DNA from 4 places in the Bradyrhizobium sp. Pa8 genome. Region 2 is predicted to be linked to each of the others. Evidence: riboswitches for the same ligand, from Rfam matches in the RefSeq annotation. Region 2 holds a riboswitch; each other region holds the start of a gene.
What was found. A riboswitch is a leader RNA that binds a small molecule or an ion and turns the genes downstream of it on or off. The one in region 2 is predicted to bind cobalamin.

Region 1: linked by a shared signal. The riboswitch ahead of ACKWRH_RS15000 (energy-coupling factor ABC transporter permease) and the one ahead of metE (5-methyltetrahydropteroyltriglutamate--homocysteine S-methyltransferase) in region 2 are both predicted to bind cobalamin.
Region 3: linked by a shared signal. The riboswitch ahead of ACKWRH_RS14935 (DUF1636 family protein) and the one ahead of metE (5-methyltetrahydropteroyltriglutamate--homocysteine S-methyltransferase) in region 2 are both predicted to bind cobalamin.
Region 4: linked by a shared signal. The riboswitch ahead of ACKWRH_RS13720 (TonB-dependent receptor) and the one ahead of metE (5-methyltetrahydropteroyltriglutamate--homocysteine S-methyltransferase) in region 2 are both predicted to bind cobalamin.

Annotation. Positions count from the first base shown of each region.
Region 1 is NZ_CP176767.1:3,352,015-3,356,221, forward strand. It holds gene ACKWRH_RS14990 (cobyrinate a,c-diamide synthase) at 1-879, shown strand, start outside; gene cobA (uroporphyrinogen-III C-methyltransferase) at 876-1,607, shown strand; cobalamin riboswitch at 1,653-1,870, shown strand; gene ACKWRH_RS15000 (energy-coupling factor ABC transporter permease) at 1,908-2,585, shown strand; gene cobF (precorrin-6A synthase (deacetylating)) at 2,626-3,375, shown strand; gene cobT (nicotinate-nucleotide--dimethylbenzimidazole phosphoribosyltransferase) at 3,386-4,207, shown strand, end outside.
Region 2 is NZ_CP176767.1:1,728,223-1,732,429, reverse strand. It holds gene ACKWRH_RS07900 (TauD/TfdA dioxygenase family protein) at 1-778, opposite strand, end outside; gene ACKWRH_RS07895 (hypothetical protein) at 1,233-1,409, shown strand; cobalamin riboswitch at 1,552-1,776, shown strand; gene metE (5-methyltetrahydropteroyltriglutamate--homocysteine S-methyltransferase) at 1,881-4,207, shown strand, end outside.
Region 3 is NZ_CP176767.1:3,338,314-3,342,520, forward strand. It holds gene ACKWRH_RS14925 (cobyric acid synthase) at 1-1,256, opposite strand, end outside; gene cobO (cob(I)yrinic acid a,c-diamide adenosyltransferase) at 1,296-1,931, opposite strand; cobalamin riboswitch at 1,972-2,193, shown strand; gene ACKWRH_RS14935 (DUF1636 family protein) at 2,290-2,664, shown strand; gene cobW (cobalamin biosynthesis protein CobW) at 2,661-3,710, shown strand; gene cobN (cobaltochelatase subunit CobN) at 3,710-4,207, shown strand, end outside.
Region 4 is NZ_CP176767.1:3,033,079-3,037,285, reverse strand. It holds gene ACKWRH_RS13735 (efflux RND transporter periplasmic adaptor subunit) at 1-606, opposite strand, end outside; gene ACKWRH_RS13730 (FixH family protein) at 691-1,083, opposite strand; gene ACKWRH_RS13725 (hypothetical protein) at 1,186-1,551, opposite strand; cobalamin riboswitch at 1,783-1,990, shown strand; gene ACKWRH_RS13720 (TonB-dependent receptor) at 2,155-4,207, shown strand, end outside.

The sequences.
Region 1 (4,207 bases), 1.6 Mb from region 2:
CAGCTTGCCGGCGTGGTGCTCAATCGCGTCGCCAGCCCGCGGCATGAAGATCTCGTCCGGCGTGCGCTGAACGACGCCGGCATCGCCGTGTTCGGCGCGCTGCCGCGCCATGCCGAGATCAGCCTGCCGAAACGGCATCTCGGCCTGGTGCAGGCCGAAGAGCAGGCCGAGATCGGCAAGCTGATCGACGAAGCCGCGCGCTTCGTAGCCGAGCATGTCGATCTCGATGCGGTGCTGCGATCGGCAGCAAGCTGGTCGCCGCAACCGGCGGCAAACGGCATGAATGTGACGCCGCCCGGGCAGCGCATTGCGCTTGCCCGCGATGCCGCGTTCTCCTTCGTCTATCCGCACATGCTGGAGGCCTGGCGCGCGGCCGGCGCCGAGATCTCGACATTCTCGCCGCTTGCCGATGAAGCGCCCGATGCCAGCGCCGATGTCTGCTGGCTGCCCGGCGGCTATCCCGAACTGCACGCGGGGAAGATCGCGGCCAATGCCCGCTTTCGCAGCGGCTTGTGCGCCTTCGCTGACACACGGCCGGTGCACGGCGAATGCGGAGGCTATATGGTGCTGGGAACCGCTCTGACCGATGCCGACGGCATTCGCCATGAGATGACGGGCCTGCTCGGACTGGAGACGAGCTTTGCCAAGCGCCGCATGCATCTCGGCTATCGTCTCGCTTCGCTCGCCGCGCCGATGCCGGGCCATCAGGCCGGCGCGCGCCTGCGCGGCCACGAGTTCCACTATTCGACGATCCTCGCGCAGCCGGATACGCCGCTGGCGGTCGTGCACGATGCAACAGGCGCGGTCATCGCCGAGACCGGCTCGCGCCGCGGCCTTGCCACCGGCACGTTCTTCCATCTGATCGCGGAGGATCGGTGAGCGGTTTTGTCACTTTCATCTCGGCCGGCCCCGGCGACCCCGAGCTCCTCACGCTCAAAGGCGCCGCGCGGCTGCGCGATGCCGACGTCGTGCTCTACGACGACCTCGCCTCGGGCGCGATCCTCGATCTGGCCCGGCCCGGCGCCAATCTCGTCGCAGTCGGGAAGCGGGCAGGGCGGCCCTCGACCAAGCAGCACCACGTCAACCGCCTGCTGGTCGACTATGCCGCGGCCGGCGTCCGTGTGGTGCGGTTGAAGTCGGGCGATGCCGGTATCTTTGGCCGGCTCGAGGAGGAGCTGGAGGCGCTGCGCGAAGCCGGCATCGGCTACGAGATCATTCCCGGAATCACCTCGGCCTGTGTCGCCGCCGCGCAAGCCGGCATTCCCCTGACCCGGCGCCACACCTCGCGCCGGGTGCAATTCGTGACCGGGGCCGATGTCACCGGCGAGCTGCCGCAGAATTTGAACTGGGCGGCGCTGGCGGATCCCGAAGCGACCACCGTGGTCTATATGGGCCGGCGCACCTTTCCGGCGCTTGTCGCAAAATTGATCGAGCACGGCCTCGCCCCTGATACCCCGGCGCTGTTCGCCGAATCCCTCGGTCGTCCCGACGAGCGGCTGGTTCGCACCACCATTGCCGAACTGGCCGAGCAGCTTGCGCGGGGCGGCGCCGCCTCGACGGCCGCCGTGATCCTGTTCGGCGCGCTGGCGGGCGATTATCCGTCATGACCGTCCCGGCCGCCCTTCGCCCCTTGACGCCCGGCTGGCGAAAGGGGCACACAGGAGACGCATGGTGCTCGAGGCGGCGCAAACCGCCGGAGCATAATCGGGAATGGGGGTGGGCGGACAGTTGCGCCGCCCAAAACCCCAGCCGCCCCCGCGACTGTAAGCGGTGAGGGGCTCCGATCAGCCACTGGGCCGCGAGGCTCGGGAAGGCCGGAGAACCCCAGTGAACCGCGAGCCAGGAGACCGGCCGTGCATGTTTTGTGGCCAAGGCCGTCGGGTGTGACGGCAGGAAGGAACTGAACCATGCATATCGAACCCGGAGTCGTATCGGGCGCCAAGCTCGTGTTGAGTTACGCAACCGGCATCGCCGTCGGCGGCGTTGCGTTGAAGCTCGCGATCGAGACCGTGCGCGAGCAGGGCATCATGTCGTTCGCGGCGCGGACGCTCGCCACCACGGGCCTCGTGTTCGTCTTCTTCGAGATCCTGCCGCACTTCCCGGTCGGCGTGTCCGAGGTGCACTTCATCCTCGGCTCGACCCTGTTCCTGCTGTTTGGGGCTGCGCCCGCGGCCTTCGGCCTTGCGTTCGGACTGTTGTTCCAGGGCATCTTCTTCGAGCCGCCCGATCTGCCGCAATTCGGCATGAACGTCACCACGCTGCTGGTGCCGCTGTTCGGGATCCAGGCGATCGCCGCGCGGATCATTGCCCGCAACACCGCCTATGTCGATCTCAGCTATCGCCAGGCGCTGGCGCTTTCGACCACGTATCAGGCCGGTGTCATCGCCTGGGTCGCGTTCTGGGCGCTCTATGGCTCGGGCTTCGGTGCGACCAACCTCGTCAACATCGCGACCTTCGCGGCTTCTTATGCGCTCGTCATCGTGATCGAGCCGCTCGCCGATCTCGGCGTGCTGGCGCTGGCAAAATCGCTGCGCGGCGTCACCGCGCCCGGCCTCGTCACGCCGCGCCTGCACAACGCGGCTTAAGAGACAAGGGGCGGCCGCGATGGCCGCCCCTGCACGCGCGATGCTCACGCTCTCCCTGATAGGCATCGGTTGCGGTGATCCCGAGCAGCTCACGCGCGCCGCCGTTCAAGCCATCAACGCGGCCGATCTCATCCTGATCCCGCGCAAGGGCACGGCGAAGTCCGATCTCGCAGATTTGCGGCGGACGATCTGCGCGGATGTGCTCACCAACCAAACGACGCGCATTGCCGAGTTCGACCTTCCCGTGCGCGATGCCGGTGAAGCGGACTATCACAAGGGCGTGGACGATTGGCACGACGCTGTGGCCGCGGCCTGGTCGCGGACGATCGCGAGCCAGCTCGGTGATGATGGCAAGGTCGCGCTGCTGATCTGGGGCGATCCCTCGCTGTACGATTCCTCGCTGCGCATTGCGCGGCGGCTCGATCCCTTGCCTGATATCGAGGTCGTGCCCGGCATCACCTCGATCCAGGCGCTGTGCGCGGCGCATGCGCTGCCGCTCAACGACATCGGCGAGCCCTTTCTGGTCACCACGGGGCGCCGCTTGCGCGAGGGCGGCTGGCCGCAGGGCGTCGACACCGTGGTGGTGATGCTCGACGGCGGCACGGCATTCCAGTCGCTCGATCCAGCGGGGCTGCACATTTGGTGGGGCGCCTATCTCGGCATGCCCGATCAGATCGTCATGTCGGGCGTTGTGGCCGAGATCGGCCCGCACATCGTCGCCGCGCGACAGGATGCGCGCGCGCGGCACGGCTGGATCATGGACAGCTACATTCTCAAGCGCAGGCCGTAAGCGAGGCAGCATGCTCCCCGAATGGGTCTATCGAAAATGTCCTGAGGTCTCCGCCGCCCACCGCGAGGCGGCGCTCGCGCGTCAGGCGCAACTCACAAAACCGGCCGGCGCGCTCGGCCGGCTGGAGCAGCTTGCGGTCGAGCTTGCGGGCCTGCAGGCGACCGAGCAACCACGCGCCGCGCGGGTGCCGATCATCGTCTTCGCCGGCGATCACGGCATCGTCGCGCAGGGCGTGTCGGCCTATCCGCAAGGAGTGACCATCGCGATGATGGCGAATTTTGCCTCGGGCGGTGCCGCGATCTCGGTGCTGGCGCGCGAGCTTGGCTCAAACCTTGAGGTCGTGGACGCCGGCACGCTGGCGCAGGAGGCGATGGCAGGAATCGTCATTGACAAGCCGCGCAGCGGCACGCGCGATTTCAGCGTGGAAGCTGCGCTCACCCCCACGGAGCTGGCATTCGCCTTCGAAGTCGGACAGCGCGCAGTCGCGCGCGCGGCAGCCGGCAGGCCCGATCTCCTGATCTTCGGCGAGATGGGCATCGGCAATACCACGACGTCGGCGGCGATTGCGGCGAGCCTGCTCGGCATCAGTGCCGAGGAGATCGCGGGCAGCGGTACCGGCGTCGATGCGGCCGGCCGTGCGTACAAGGCGCGCGTGATCGACGCTGCGATCGCGCGGCATGGCGTTGCAGGCGCTTCGCCGGAAAAGATCCTGTGCGCCGTCGGGGGCCTCGAAATCGCGGCGATTTGCGGCGCCATCATTGCGGCTGCGCAAGCCCGTATTCCCGTGTTGATCGATGGCTTCATCGTATCGGTGGCGGCGCTGGCAGCGGTG
Region 2 (4,207 bases):
CGCGATTGTCCCAGATCGCTACATCACCTTCCTGCCAGCTCCAGCGCACGGTGTTTTCGGGCGCGGTGATATGAGACTGAAACAGATCAAACAGCTTCTGGCCGTCGTATTTCGGGAGACCAACGAATCGTTGCACCAGGGCGCCGAGCACCAGCGTGCGTTCGCCGGTCTCGGGATGGACGCGCACGACGGGATGCTCCGTCTGATAGATCGTTTTCGTGAAGACTTCGTCCAAGTGCTTCTTGTCGAGCTCGCTGGCGCGGGGCAGTATTGCATAGTCGAAGGCGTTGCTGTGGACGGCCCAGAGCTTGTCCGCAAGCCGTTGCAGCGGCGGTGCCAGGTCGAGGTAGGCCGTGACGGTATTTGACCAGACCGTATCGCCACCGAACGTTGGCATCACGATGCCTCGGAGCACCGCGATCTTGGGGTAGGCATCGATGAAGGTTCCATCGGTGTGCCACAGGTCGGCCCGGCTACCGGCGCGAGCCGAATCAAGCTCGATGATCGACGCCGTCCCCTTAATGGCACCGAGCATCGGATGAGGCGCCAGACTTCCGAAACGAAGAGCAAAGCGCTCCTGCTCGGCGTCGTCGAGATGACCCTGGTCGCGAAAGAAGACAACCTTGTGCTCGAGCAGCAGCTCATTGATGGCGGCGATCGTCTGGTCCGGCAAATCACCGCACAGGTTGATGTTTCTAATTTCTGCGCCGATGCGCGCTGCGCGTTTGATGACGTCGGCGCGAGGAATGACGCTGTCCGACACGATCGTTGCACTCATAGCGGCACTCTCCAAATTTGCGGTTTGATCCCCAGGCCGAGCTATTCAGCTGCGATAGAACCTGTGGAACGCCAAGTTGCGGACCGCATAACCAAATCCGTCAAGATCCGTGGTGACAGCGACGAACCACCCCCTTGTGCGTTCTTCGGGATCTCGGACAGGTGAGGTCTGACCCTGCGCGACGGGCTTTAATCTATGATTGACCGGATCCATCAGCTCGATCAATTGCTAACATTGGTAGTTGATCGCGACACAAAGCATACGCTTCGCTGGGCGATTGATGCAGAAATTGCAGCTCCGTTCAGCGCCGTGTTGGATAAAAGAAATGAGAGAGGGTCCGTGAGATCGATTCTGATTGAATTGCCGCGCTAAAGAGCCGCAGTGGTAACCCCAGGCGATGGAAGGTCCCAAGCGCTCTCCACTTCCATTCAAGGCGCGAGGCCTATCGACAACAATGGCCCTCAAGGGGACGCTGGCCGAGATCGATGTTGCATCCTTGGTCGAGCTATTCGATCGGTGTGGCGGTCTTCACAGCGTCGAAATCCGACAAATCGGCTACGCGATGATCATGTGGCCGCCGCCCGGCGCTCCGGATGGTATGGCCTATGAAACGCATTACGGCGCAACGTGACGGTGTTGCGGCCAAGCTCGTCGATCTGATGCAAGCGCACAAAGCCAGAGAGGCCGATGATCTCCATTGTTGAGACCATCGTACCTGCCGGCATGCCGCAGAAAAGCTGATCCTCAGAGGTTGACGTAACCGTTCGGTTACAGATAATCGAAGGCGTCGAGGTTCTCCAGGTCTCGCTTGATCTGGAGCTAAGAGGGGAAGCCGGTGCGCTCTCGATCCTTTCGGATTGAAGTAATGCCGGCGCTGCCCCCGCAACTGTAAGCGGCGAGCCTGCATCCACACGTGTCACTGAAGCAGAGGCTTCGGGAAGGCCGGATGTAGGCGATGACCCGCGAGCCAGGAGACCTGCCCCGACAACATAATCGTCCACGGGCGGGGTGTCCCGGTGGTACGCCAAGCAGCAGGCGCTTTCGTGGCCCTCCTGCCTGCGTCCGCCATGGCCTTTGCCCCCACCACAATGGGGTTAAAGCTATGTCTCTTCTCTCCCTTCCTGTCGCAACCCTCGGCATGCCACGTATCGGGCCACGCCGCGAACTCAAGCAGGCACTCGAAGACTTTTGGGTCGGCAAGATCAGCGACCAGCAGCTTCTTGAAACTACGGCCGGTCTTCGTGTCGCCAATTGGGCGCGTCAGAATTCGCTTGGCGTCACCGTCATCCCGTCAAATGACTTTTCACTCTATGATCAGGTTCTCGACACGAGCGTCATGGTTGGCGCCATTCCTGAGGCGTATGGCTGGGAGGGCGGTCCGGTCTCGCTGAAGACCTATTTCGCTATGGCGCGCGGCTCGCAAGGCGAGGATGATGACGCGAGTTGCAGTCATGCCCATGATGCCCGCGGCTCTGCCGCGCAGGAGATGACCAAGTGGTTCGATACTAACTACCACTACATGGTGCCCGAATTCCACAAAGGTCAGACCTTCAGGCTCTCCTCCCGAAAGCCGATCGAGGAATATGAGGAGGCGAAAACCCTTGGCTATCAAACGCGTCCGGTTCTGGTAGGACCAGTCAGCTTCCTGAAACTCGGCAAGAGCGCCGATCTGGCGTTCGATCCGATTTCGCTGCTCGATAATCTCGTGCCGGTCTATGTCGAGGTGCTCAAGGAACTGGCGAAACGTGGAGCCGAGTGGGTCCAGCTTGACGAGCCGTGCTTGGTGCTTGATCTCGACGAGACCACGCGGAATGCGCTCCAACGCGCCTATAAGCGTCTCGTCAAGGAGGTAGCTGGCATCAAGGTCATGCTTGCCACTTATTTCGGGGCGATCGGCGACAATCTGGCGACCGCTCTGGCGCTGCCTGTGGCCGGACTGCACGTCGATCTTATCCGCGCTCCCCAACAATTGAGCCAGATTGAATTCGGCGCCCGCGCGGACCTCGTGATTTCGCTCGGTGTGATCGATGGCCGCAATGTTTGGCGTTCCAACCTGTCGGCACTTGTGGAGCGGTTCAAGCCCGTCATTGCAAAATTCGGCAAGGATCGCGTGCAGCTCGCGCCCTCTTGCTCGCTCTTGCATGTCCCCATCGACCTTGAGCTCGAGACCGATCTCGATTCGGACGTAAAGAGCTGGCTTGCCTTCTCGGTTCAGAAGATCGGCGAGCTCACGGCCTTGGCGAAAGCGCTTGCGGGCGACGAAAATGTCGCCGCGCTTGCCGAATCAGACCTTGCGGCCATGGCTCGCCGAGTATCGTCAAAGATCCATGACACGGCCGTCGCGCAGCGGACGGCTGATATTGGCGATGATAAGCGCTACCGCAACAGCGCTTTTGCGAGCCGGGCCGAGGTTCAGCGCAAGCGATTCGGCCTTCCGCTTTTCCCCACGACGACAATCGGGTCGTTCCCGCAGACGGCTGACGTTCGCAACACCCGCGCCGCGCATGCCAAGGGAAAGTTGACAGACATGCAGTATGAACAATTTCTGAAGAAGGAAATGGCTCAAGCCGTCCGCTGGCAGGAAGACATCGGGCTCGACGTGCTCGTCCACGGCGAGTTCGAGCGCAACGACATGGTTCAGTATTTCTCTGAGCAGCTCTCCGGATTCGTTTTCACCAAGCACGCTTGGGTGCAGTCTTACGGCTCTCGTTACGTTCGTCCTCCGATCCTGTTCGGCGACGTCTCCCGACCGAAGCCGATGACCGTCGACTGGTGGAGCTACGCGCAATCGCTGACCAAAAAGCCTATGAAGGCAATGCTTACGGGGCCAGTGACGGTCCTGACTTGGTCGTTCGTCCGCGACGACGTTCCGCGCAGCGAGGCCTGCCGTCAGATCGCGCTCGCGATCCGTGACGAGGTCGCCGACCTCGAAAAGGCCGGCGCAACCATGATCCAAATCGATGAGGCTGCGCTTCGCGAAGGTTTGCCGCTCCGCCGATCCGACTGGAAACCTTATCTCGACTGGGCAGTGGACAGCTTCCGCATCTGCTCGTCCGGCGTCGCCGATGCAACGCAGATCCATACCCACATGTGCTATTCGGAGTTCAACGCCATCATCGATGCAATTGCCGCGATGGACGCAGATGTCATCTCGATCGAAACGTCCCGTTCTAAAATGGAGCTGCTCGATGCATTCACGGCCTTCAAATACCCGAACGACATCGGCCCCGGCGTCTATGACATCCACTCTCCGCGCGTTCCCGAAGCCGGTGAGATGGGAGATCTCATCGCGCTGGCTCGCCGACGGTTGTCGGACTCACAGCTCTGGATCAATCCGGATTGCGGCTTAAAGACTCGCAAATGGGACGAAGTCCGTCCGGCGCTCGTCAACATGGTCGCGGCGGCCCGTGAGCTGCGCAAGGCTTCCTG
Region 3 (4,207 bases), 1.6 Mb from region 2:
TCGCGTGAGATCGCGCCTTCGGGCTCGCCGTTCAGTTTAGCAAACGGGCGCGCGCGATCCGGCCCATCGGTGCGGCCGATGTGGATTTCGTAAGCCTCGATCGGCTGGTCCGTGGCGGCATGCACGGCCGCGACGCGCGTCAGCGTCTTCTGCGGGCTCATCACTGTTTCCACGTCCAGAAGTCCGAGACCCGGCGTGTCGCCGGCGGGGCCTTCGATTCCATCAGGGTCGGCGACGCTGCGCCCGAGCATCTGATAGCCGCCGCAGAGGCCAAGCACATGGCCGCCCCGGCGGTGATGCGCCAGGAGATCGATGTCCCAGCCCTGCGCGCGCAGGAAGGCGAGATCGCCGCGGGTGGATTTCGAGCCGGGGATGATGACGAGGCGGACGTCGCCGGGAATCGCTTCGCCGGGGCGCACCATCACGAGATCGACGCCAGGTTCGAGTTTCAGCGGATCGAGATCGTCGAAATTGGCGATCCGCGACAGCGCGAGGCATGCGATCTTGCACTGGCCGGGCTTGCGCGCATCGCTCAAGCCCAGCGCGTCCTCGGCCGGCAGCTCGCCGGCGCGCGCGAACCAGGGCAGCACGCCAAGGCCGCGCCACGCGGTCTTCTGCTCGATCAGCTTGTAGCCGTCGTCGAACAGTGAGGGGTCGCCGCGGAACTTGTTGATGACGAAACCCTGGATCATCGCGGCATCGTCGGGGTCGATCACCGTCTTGATGCCGACGAGCTGGGCGATGACGCCGCCGCGGTCGATGTCGCCGACCAGCACGACCGGCACGTCGGCCTTGCGCGCAAAGCCCATATTGGCGATGTCGGCCTTGCGCAAATTCACCTCGGCCGGGCTGCCGGCGCCTTCGACCAGCACCAGATCGCCGCGCGCCTTCAGCCGCTCGAAGCTGTCCAGCACCGCGCCCATCAGCGACGGCTTCATCGCCGCATATTCACGCGCCCGCGCGGTCGCGATGCGCTTTCCCTGGACGATGATTTGTGCGCCGACATCGGTCTCGGGCTTCAGCAGCACCGGGTTCATGTCGGTGTGCGGCTCGACGCCGGCGGCCAGCGCCTGCAGCGCCTGGGCGCGACCGATCTCGCCGCCGTCGACAGTGACGGCCGCGTTGTTCGACATGTTCTGCGGCTTGAAGGGCAGCACGCGCAGGCCGCGCCGCGTGGAGGCGCGGGCGAGGCCGGCGACGATGAGCGACTTGCCCACGTCCGAGCCGGCCCCCTGGATCATCAATGCGCGCGCCATGGTGTTTTCAGAACTTGGTGTTTTCAGAACTTGGCGTCGTCAGAATTCGACGCCGGCTTGCGCCTTGATGCCGGAGCGGAAGGGGTGCTTCACCAGCGTCATCTCGGTGACGAGATCGGCGATCTCGATCAGCTCGTCCTTGGCGTTGCGCCCGGTGAGCACGACATGCGTCATCGGTGGCTTGTGCGTTTTCAGGAAGTCGACGACCTCGGCGATGTCGAGATAGTCGTAGCGCAGCGCGATGTTGATCTCGTCGAGCACGACCATGCGCAGATTGGAATCTGATATCAGCTCCTTGGCCTTCGCCCAGCCGGCCTGCGCCGCGGCGATGTCGCGGGCGCGGTCCTGTGTCTCCCAGGTGAAACCTTCGCCCATCGCATGGAACTGGCAGAGCTCGCCGAAATGGCCGGTGAGCAGGCGCCGCTCGCCGGTGTCCCAGGCGCCCTTGATGAACTGCACGACCGCGCAGGGGAAGCCGTGGGCGACGCAGCGGACGATCATGCCGAAAGCGGAGGAGGACTTGCCCTTGCCAGCGCCGGTGTGGACGATGATGAGGCCCTTTTCGCCGCTCTTGGTCGCCATGATCTTGTCGCGGGCGACCTTGATTTTCGCCATTTTCGCGGCGTGGCGGGCGTCGGCTTCCTCGGCCGTTTGGGTATCCGGTTCAGGCGTCATCTGACAGGGTCCTTCGGCTTGACAAGAGGCGGCCGGGGGCAAATGGTGGCCCGGCGTTGGTTCCTGTCCTATGACAGGCGAAGAGGGAATGCGATAGGGTCCGAATCGACAAGATTCGGGTCCAAACTGCAGCCGCCCCCGCGACCGTGACCGGAGAGATGCCCGAAGCCACTGATCCCCCAGGGGATCGGGAAGGCGGGGATCGAAGGGCCAAAAGCCCTGCTCCGCAAGCCGGGAGACCTGCCAGCGCGGACGAGTTTTGGACCGGCGGACGGGGTGTTCCGCGACGGGGAAACGGACCTTCGGGGGAATGGTCCGTGTGCCTCTTCGCCTCCCGCCGTTTATCCTGGAAGAGGCGATGAGCGTCACACTTCACGTCTGTATCACCTGCCGCGCCGGCCAGACGCTCGACGAGGGTGAGACGACGCCCGGCAAGCGCCTGCATGGCGCGATCCTCGATGCCGGCGTGCCCGAGGGCGTCAATGTGGTTCCCGTTGAATGCCTGTCGGCATGCAGCCAGGGTTGCTCGGTTGCGCTCAGCGCGCCCGGCCGCTGGTCCTATGTCTATGGCCGCCTGTCAGAGGCCCATGCGAGCGACGTGGTCGCGGGTGCTGCGGCTTATGCCGCCGCGCCCGACGGCCTCGTGCCCTGGCGCAGCCGTCCCGAAATCTTCCGCAAGCAATCGCTTGCTCGCATTCCCCCCATTGCCGTCGTGCCGGAGGCCGCCGAATGAACTCGCTCGCAAAAGTCCCTGTCACGGTGGTCACGGGTTTTCTCGGCTCCGGCAAGACCACGCTGATCCAGCATCTGCTCGCAAACCCTGACGGCAAGAAGCTCGCCGTGCTCGTCAACGAGTTCGGCAGCGAGGGTGTCGATGGCGAGATCCTGAAATCCTGCGCCGATGCGAATTGCCCGGAGGAGAATATCGTCGAGCTCGCCAATGGCTGCATCTGCTGCACCGTTGCGGACGATTTCATCCCGACCATGGAAAAGCTTTTGGCGCGGCCGGTGCGGCCCGATCACATCCTGATCGAGACCTCGGGCCTGGCGCTGCCGAAGCCGCTGTTGAAGGCGTTCGACTGGCCGGAGATCCGCTCGCGCATCACGGTCGACGGCGTGATCGCACTCGCCGATGCCGAGGCTGTCGCCGCCGGCCGTTTTGCGCCGGACCCGGCTGCGGTGGAAGCGCAGCGCGCGGCGGACGAAAATCTCGATCACGAGACGCCGCTGTCGGAAGTGTTCGAGGACCAGATCGCCTGCGCCGACATCGTGCTGCTGACCAAGGCCGATCTTGCCGGGGTCGCAGGGATCGAAGCCGCCAAGGCCGCCATCACCGCCGAGATGCCGCGCCGTGTGCCGATGCTATCCGTCACCGATGGCGCGATCGATGCGCGCGTGATCCTCGGCCTCGGCGCTGCCGCAGAGAACGATCTCGCCGCGCGCCCCTCGCATCACGACGGCGAGGAGGATCACGAGCACGACGATTTCGCCTCCGTCGTGATCGATCTTCCGGAGGTCAGCGACATCGACGCACTGGTCGCGTCGGTGCAGCGTCTTTCGCGCGAGCAGAACGTGCTGCGCGTCAAGGGCTATATCGCGGTCGTGGGCAAGCCGATGCGCCTGTTGCTGCAAGCGGTCGGCGAGCGCGTGCGCCACCAGTTCGACAAGCCCTGGGGCGCAGCTCTCAGGCAGTCGAAACTCGTCGTGATCGGCGAGCACGGCGACATCGACGAGGCCGCGATCAAGGCAGGACTTGGTCTTTCAGGATCTGGTATCTGATGCACGTCGTCTTCCGCGAGAGCCGCGGTCTCGAGGAGACCGCGACGCCAAGGGACATCGGCCAGGACCCGGCCGATCTCGTGGTGCTCTCGTACTCGGATTCCGATCTTGCCGCGTTCGCGGCCGGCTGGCGGCGCGGCCGCAACAGCCTGCCGTCGCTGCGGCTCGCCAATCTCGCGGAGCTGCGTCATCCGTTGTCGGTCGACACCTATATCGAGCGCACGCTGTCGCAGGCGCGCGGCATCCTGGTGCGCCTGATCGGCGGTGAGTCCTATTGGCCGTACGGGCTCGCGGCTCTGCAGCAGCTTGCGAAGGACCGCAATATCGTGCTGGCCGTGCTGCCGGCCGACGGCCGCGACGACACGCGGCTCGATGCCTACTCGACCCTGCCGGTTTCGACGCTGCGCCGGCTCAAGGTGCTCTGCGACACCGGTGGTCCCGTTGCAGCCCAGGCTGCGATTGCGCAGCTCGCGCTGGCCTCGGGTCTTTACGCGGGC
Region 4 (4,207 bases), 1.3 Mb from region 2:
CGGCTGGCCGGCCTTCACGCGCGTGCCGGTCGTCACGTCGGCGACCTTCTGCACGAAGCTTTCGGCGCGCATCGCGATCACCGACACGCGGCGTTCATCGAGCTGGATCGTGCCAGGCGCCTTCACCGAGACCCTGATCGAGCGCCGCGTGACGGGCTCGGACTTCACGCCCGCGCGCTGGATCTTGCCGGGCGACAGCTTCACCGTGCCGTCGTCGGCGTCGTCGCCTTCGTAAACGGCGACATAGTCCATCCCCATCGGATCCTTCTTTGGGACGGGCGACGTATCGGGCAGCCCCATGGGATTGCGGTAGTAGAGGATTTTTCGCGGCGAAGCCGCCTTCGGCGGCGCCGGCGCGACGGCCGCGCCAGCTTCGTCGTAGACCGGCAGATAGTCCCGCCCGCGGTCGTCCTTCTTCGGACCGGCAGACCAGAGCGGCGCACCATCTGGATCGCGGTAGTAGAGCGGAGTTGGCTCCGCGGCGGCCGCAGCCGATGATATGTCGGCCTCAGCGAGCCAGCCCGCACCGTTCGAATGCCAGTAGTCGCCGGCCAGGACCAGGCCACCGCCCAGCGCAAGTGCCGTCAGGAGACGCAGCGTTTTCATGTCGTGTATCCGCGCGCCCGGGAGCGCGCGTCCGTGTGAAGGAAAAAGGGGAATGTCGGGCGCCGCCGGGCAGCGCCCGAACGCTCACTTGATCGCCGTGACGATCACCTTGCCGGTGACCGTCTCCGGTTCGCCCTGCAACTTCACAGACAGCGTCATCTGGTAGCGTCCAGCCATCGGCAGGTCCGTCTTGAAGGCGTACACACCCGGCTCCCTGGACGGCAGCGGCGCGACCGCCGATTCCATCTCGGCCATCCCGTCCGGAGCCATGTCGAGGCGGGTCTTGAAGATGACCGCATCCGGTATCGGCTTGCCGGTCTGCTTGTTCGTCAGGCGAACGGCGAGCGTGACGTCTTCGCCCTTCTTCATCTGCGGAGTGACGGGCTCGAAGGCGTAGTCGCCCGCGCCCGCCATCGCGGCGGAAGCGGCAAGCGAAAGGGTGGCGGCGAGAGCCGCGGTGCTGATTTTGGAAAGCATTGTCCTGTCCTCATGAATTGATCTTTCGCCGTGGCGCGTGAAGCGCGCACGTCAGTCGTCGTCGCGAGCAGCCATGCCGCTCGCGTCTCGGGCTTTGCGAGATCAGATTCGAGGAGGTCGGAAAGGAGGACTGCCGCCGCGGAAGGAAACGACCTGATCCGGCGGAATAGCCATCTTGCTGGCCACGACGGCGAGACGTTCGAACGCCACGGGCCTGACATCACCGAGCGCGATGATCCCGCCAACGCAGCAGAAGCCCATCCCGCACTTGTAACCGCCGCTATGGGAGCCCGTTCCCTTCATGTCGGGACAACAATCGTCCATCGACATGTCGGCGTCGCCGCTCACGTGCATGGCCGTCTGCATGCCATCCGACGACATTGCGAGGTTCGCCGCGGACGCGCCAACCGGCAGCATCGCCAGGGATATGGCGATGGCGACTGCCAGGATGGTACGGACGAACTGCATCAATATCGACTTACCTTGTCAGGCCGGAACACGGCCTCAGTAGCACATTCGGGCACCAAAGGCAGTCATTGATCGTGGTCAAGCGTTCGTTACCCGGGCTCGTCCGGAGGCCGGGCCGGACGTTTCGACGCGGTCCTTCGGACTATCGTGCAAAACAGCAACACAAGGCCACCATCGACCGACCGGCCCATCGAACAGCCCACGCGGATGTTGACGCGCTTATCCCCGGATGCCAGTTTCGTGATCGGTAGTGTCCGCAAGGACTCTTCAAGGGAATGCGGTGCGTCCACCTCGGTGGGCAATTCCGCGGCTGCCCCCGCAACTGTAGGCGGATAGCCGACGACCAAACGAACCACTGGAGCCCCGCTTGGGCCTCTGGGAAGGTGGTCGAAGGCGATGACCCGCGAGCCAGGAAACCTGCTGCCAGCCATGGTCACGCGCGAACGCATTGGGCGGGGTGCCCTGATGTCGGACAAGTAGCCGGTGCATCCGCCGCCTGGGGCGAAGGTGGATGACGAAGGCAACCGCGGTGACGGTTTGTTTGCGTCGCCGCAGAGCGTTGTCGTGCAAAATCTTCATTTCGGTGCTGGCGCGAGGCCAGCGTTGTCGCATGCTTTCCTGATTACTCTGCTCTCGTCGGTGTCGCTGTCGTCCGCGGCGCTCGCGCAAAGCGCGGCGCAGGACAACCGCTCCCGGGAGGTCGGCCCGGTGATCGTCACCCCGCCTGCTCCGAGACAGGCTCCCGCCATAAGCCCCGGCACCCAGAAGCCGCGCGCGGCCCGGCGCGCCGCGGGACGCAATCGTGGCGCCCCTGCTGTCGCCGTTCCTGCCACGCAAGCTCCGAGCGGCCCGGTGCAGACGCCGCTCAACACGGCCGCCGTCACCGATGTCGGCTCCCGGCTCGGCATCACGGCGCGGGAAATGCCGGCGACCGTCGAGGTCATCAGTCAGCGGACGATGCAGGATCTGGGCATCCGGACCACGACCGACGTCGCCAAGGCTGCAGTCGGCGTCATCGGCGGCGATGCGCCCGGTGCGCCCGCCATCTTCTCGATGCGTGGCTTTACCAGCGACCAGATCTCCACGCTCTACAACGGCATCCCGATCGGGCCGTCGACCATGACCGGCCGTCCCATGGACGTGGCTGGCCTCCAGCAGGTCGAGATCATCAAGGGACCGGACTCGCTGGTGGCGGGCCTCGGCGCGACCGGCGGCGCCATCAACTACGTGAACAAGGTGCCGCATACCGGGCCTGTTATCAACGACGCCTTCACGTCCTACGATTCCTTCAACGGCTATCGCGCCGGCTACGGCTCGGGCGGCAGCACGCTGATCAACGGGCTCGACTACCGCTTTGACATCAGCCATTTCAACAACAAGGGCTTTATCGACGACACCTATTCGAAGCTCAGCAACGTTTCGGGCCAGCTGAACTATCGCGTCAACGAGAACCTGAAGATCTGGGGCGCGGCCGAATACAGGCAGGACAACGACCGCTTCTACTGGGGAACGCCGCTGGTGCCCGCGAACGCGCCGGGCATCGTGCCGACGAACGGCATCGTGTCCGGTCGGTGGAGTAACTATTACCTCGGCGGCGGCACGCCGGTCCCGGTCACCATCGACGCGCGCACGCTGACGACGAACTACAACGTGCTCGACAATCACAGCGGCGCCAACGAGCTCTGGCTGCGCAGCGGCTTTCAATGGGACATCACCAACAACATCTCGCTGAAGAGCCAGGTCTATGGCTATGACGCCCACCGGCACTGGTTCAACAACGAGATCTCGTCGTTTGACCAGACAATAGGCAATTTCGCGGGCGCGCAGAGCATCTATCGCGAACGCCTGGCACTGGATCACGCCCAGCGACTCTACGGCAACATCACCGACCTCACCGTTAATTCCAACGTCGGCGGAATGGACAATCGCTTCGTCGCCACCGTGGCGGCGAGCAGCAACCAGTTCAACGTCTCGCAGGACACGCTGTTCTTCAACGACTACGTCGACCTCCTCAACCCGGATCGCGGCCTCTACGGCCCGCGCAGCGACGAGAAGATCTACACGCATCTCGACACTGCCTCGCTGTCGTTCGAGGACCGGCTCAAGCTGACCTCGACCTTCGCGCTGATCGGCGGCATCCGTTTTGAGAATATCGAGCTGTCGCGGACCCGCTTCGACGAGAACGGCCTCCTGAAAGCCAGCTATCCTTTCTCGAAGACGTTCAATCCGGTCACCGGACGCATCGGCTACGCCTGGGACATCGCGCCCGGCGTGATGCTTTACAGCCAGTACGCGACGGCAGCCGACCCGACGGTGGCGAACATCTTCATCCTCAGGCCCACGACGCCGCTGCTGCTCACGACGTCGCGAACCTACGAGACCGGCGTGAAAGTGCTGTCGGCCGACAAGCGCGCGGAGGCCACGTTCTCGGCCTTCGACATCGAGCGCAAGAACGTCTACGTCCCCGAAAGCGGCATCCTCTTCAACGTCGCCGGCAAGATCGCCTCCAAGGGCGTCGAGATCGCCGCCGCGGTCAATCCGGTCGCAGGCCTGAAGCTGTGGGGCAACGTCGCCTTCGTGCAGTCGCGCTTCATCGACTTCACCTATGTCGACGGCAATGGCGACTTCCAGTCCTATTCGGGCAAGACGCCGCCCA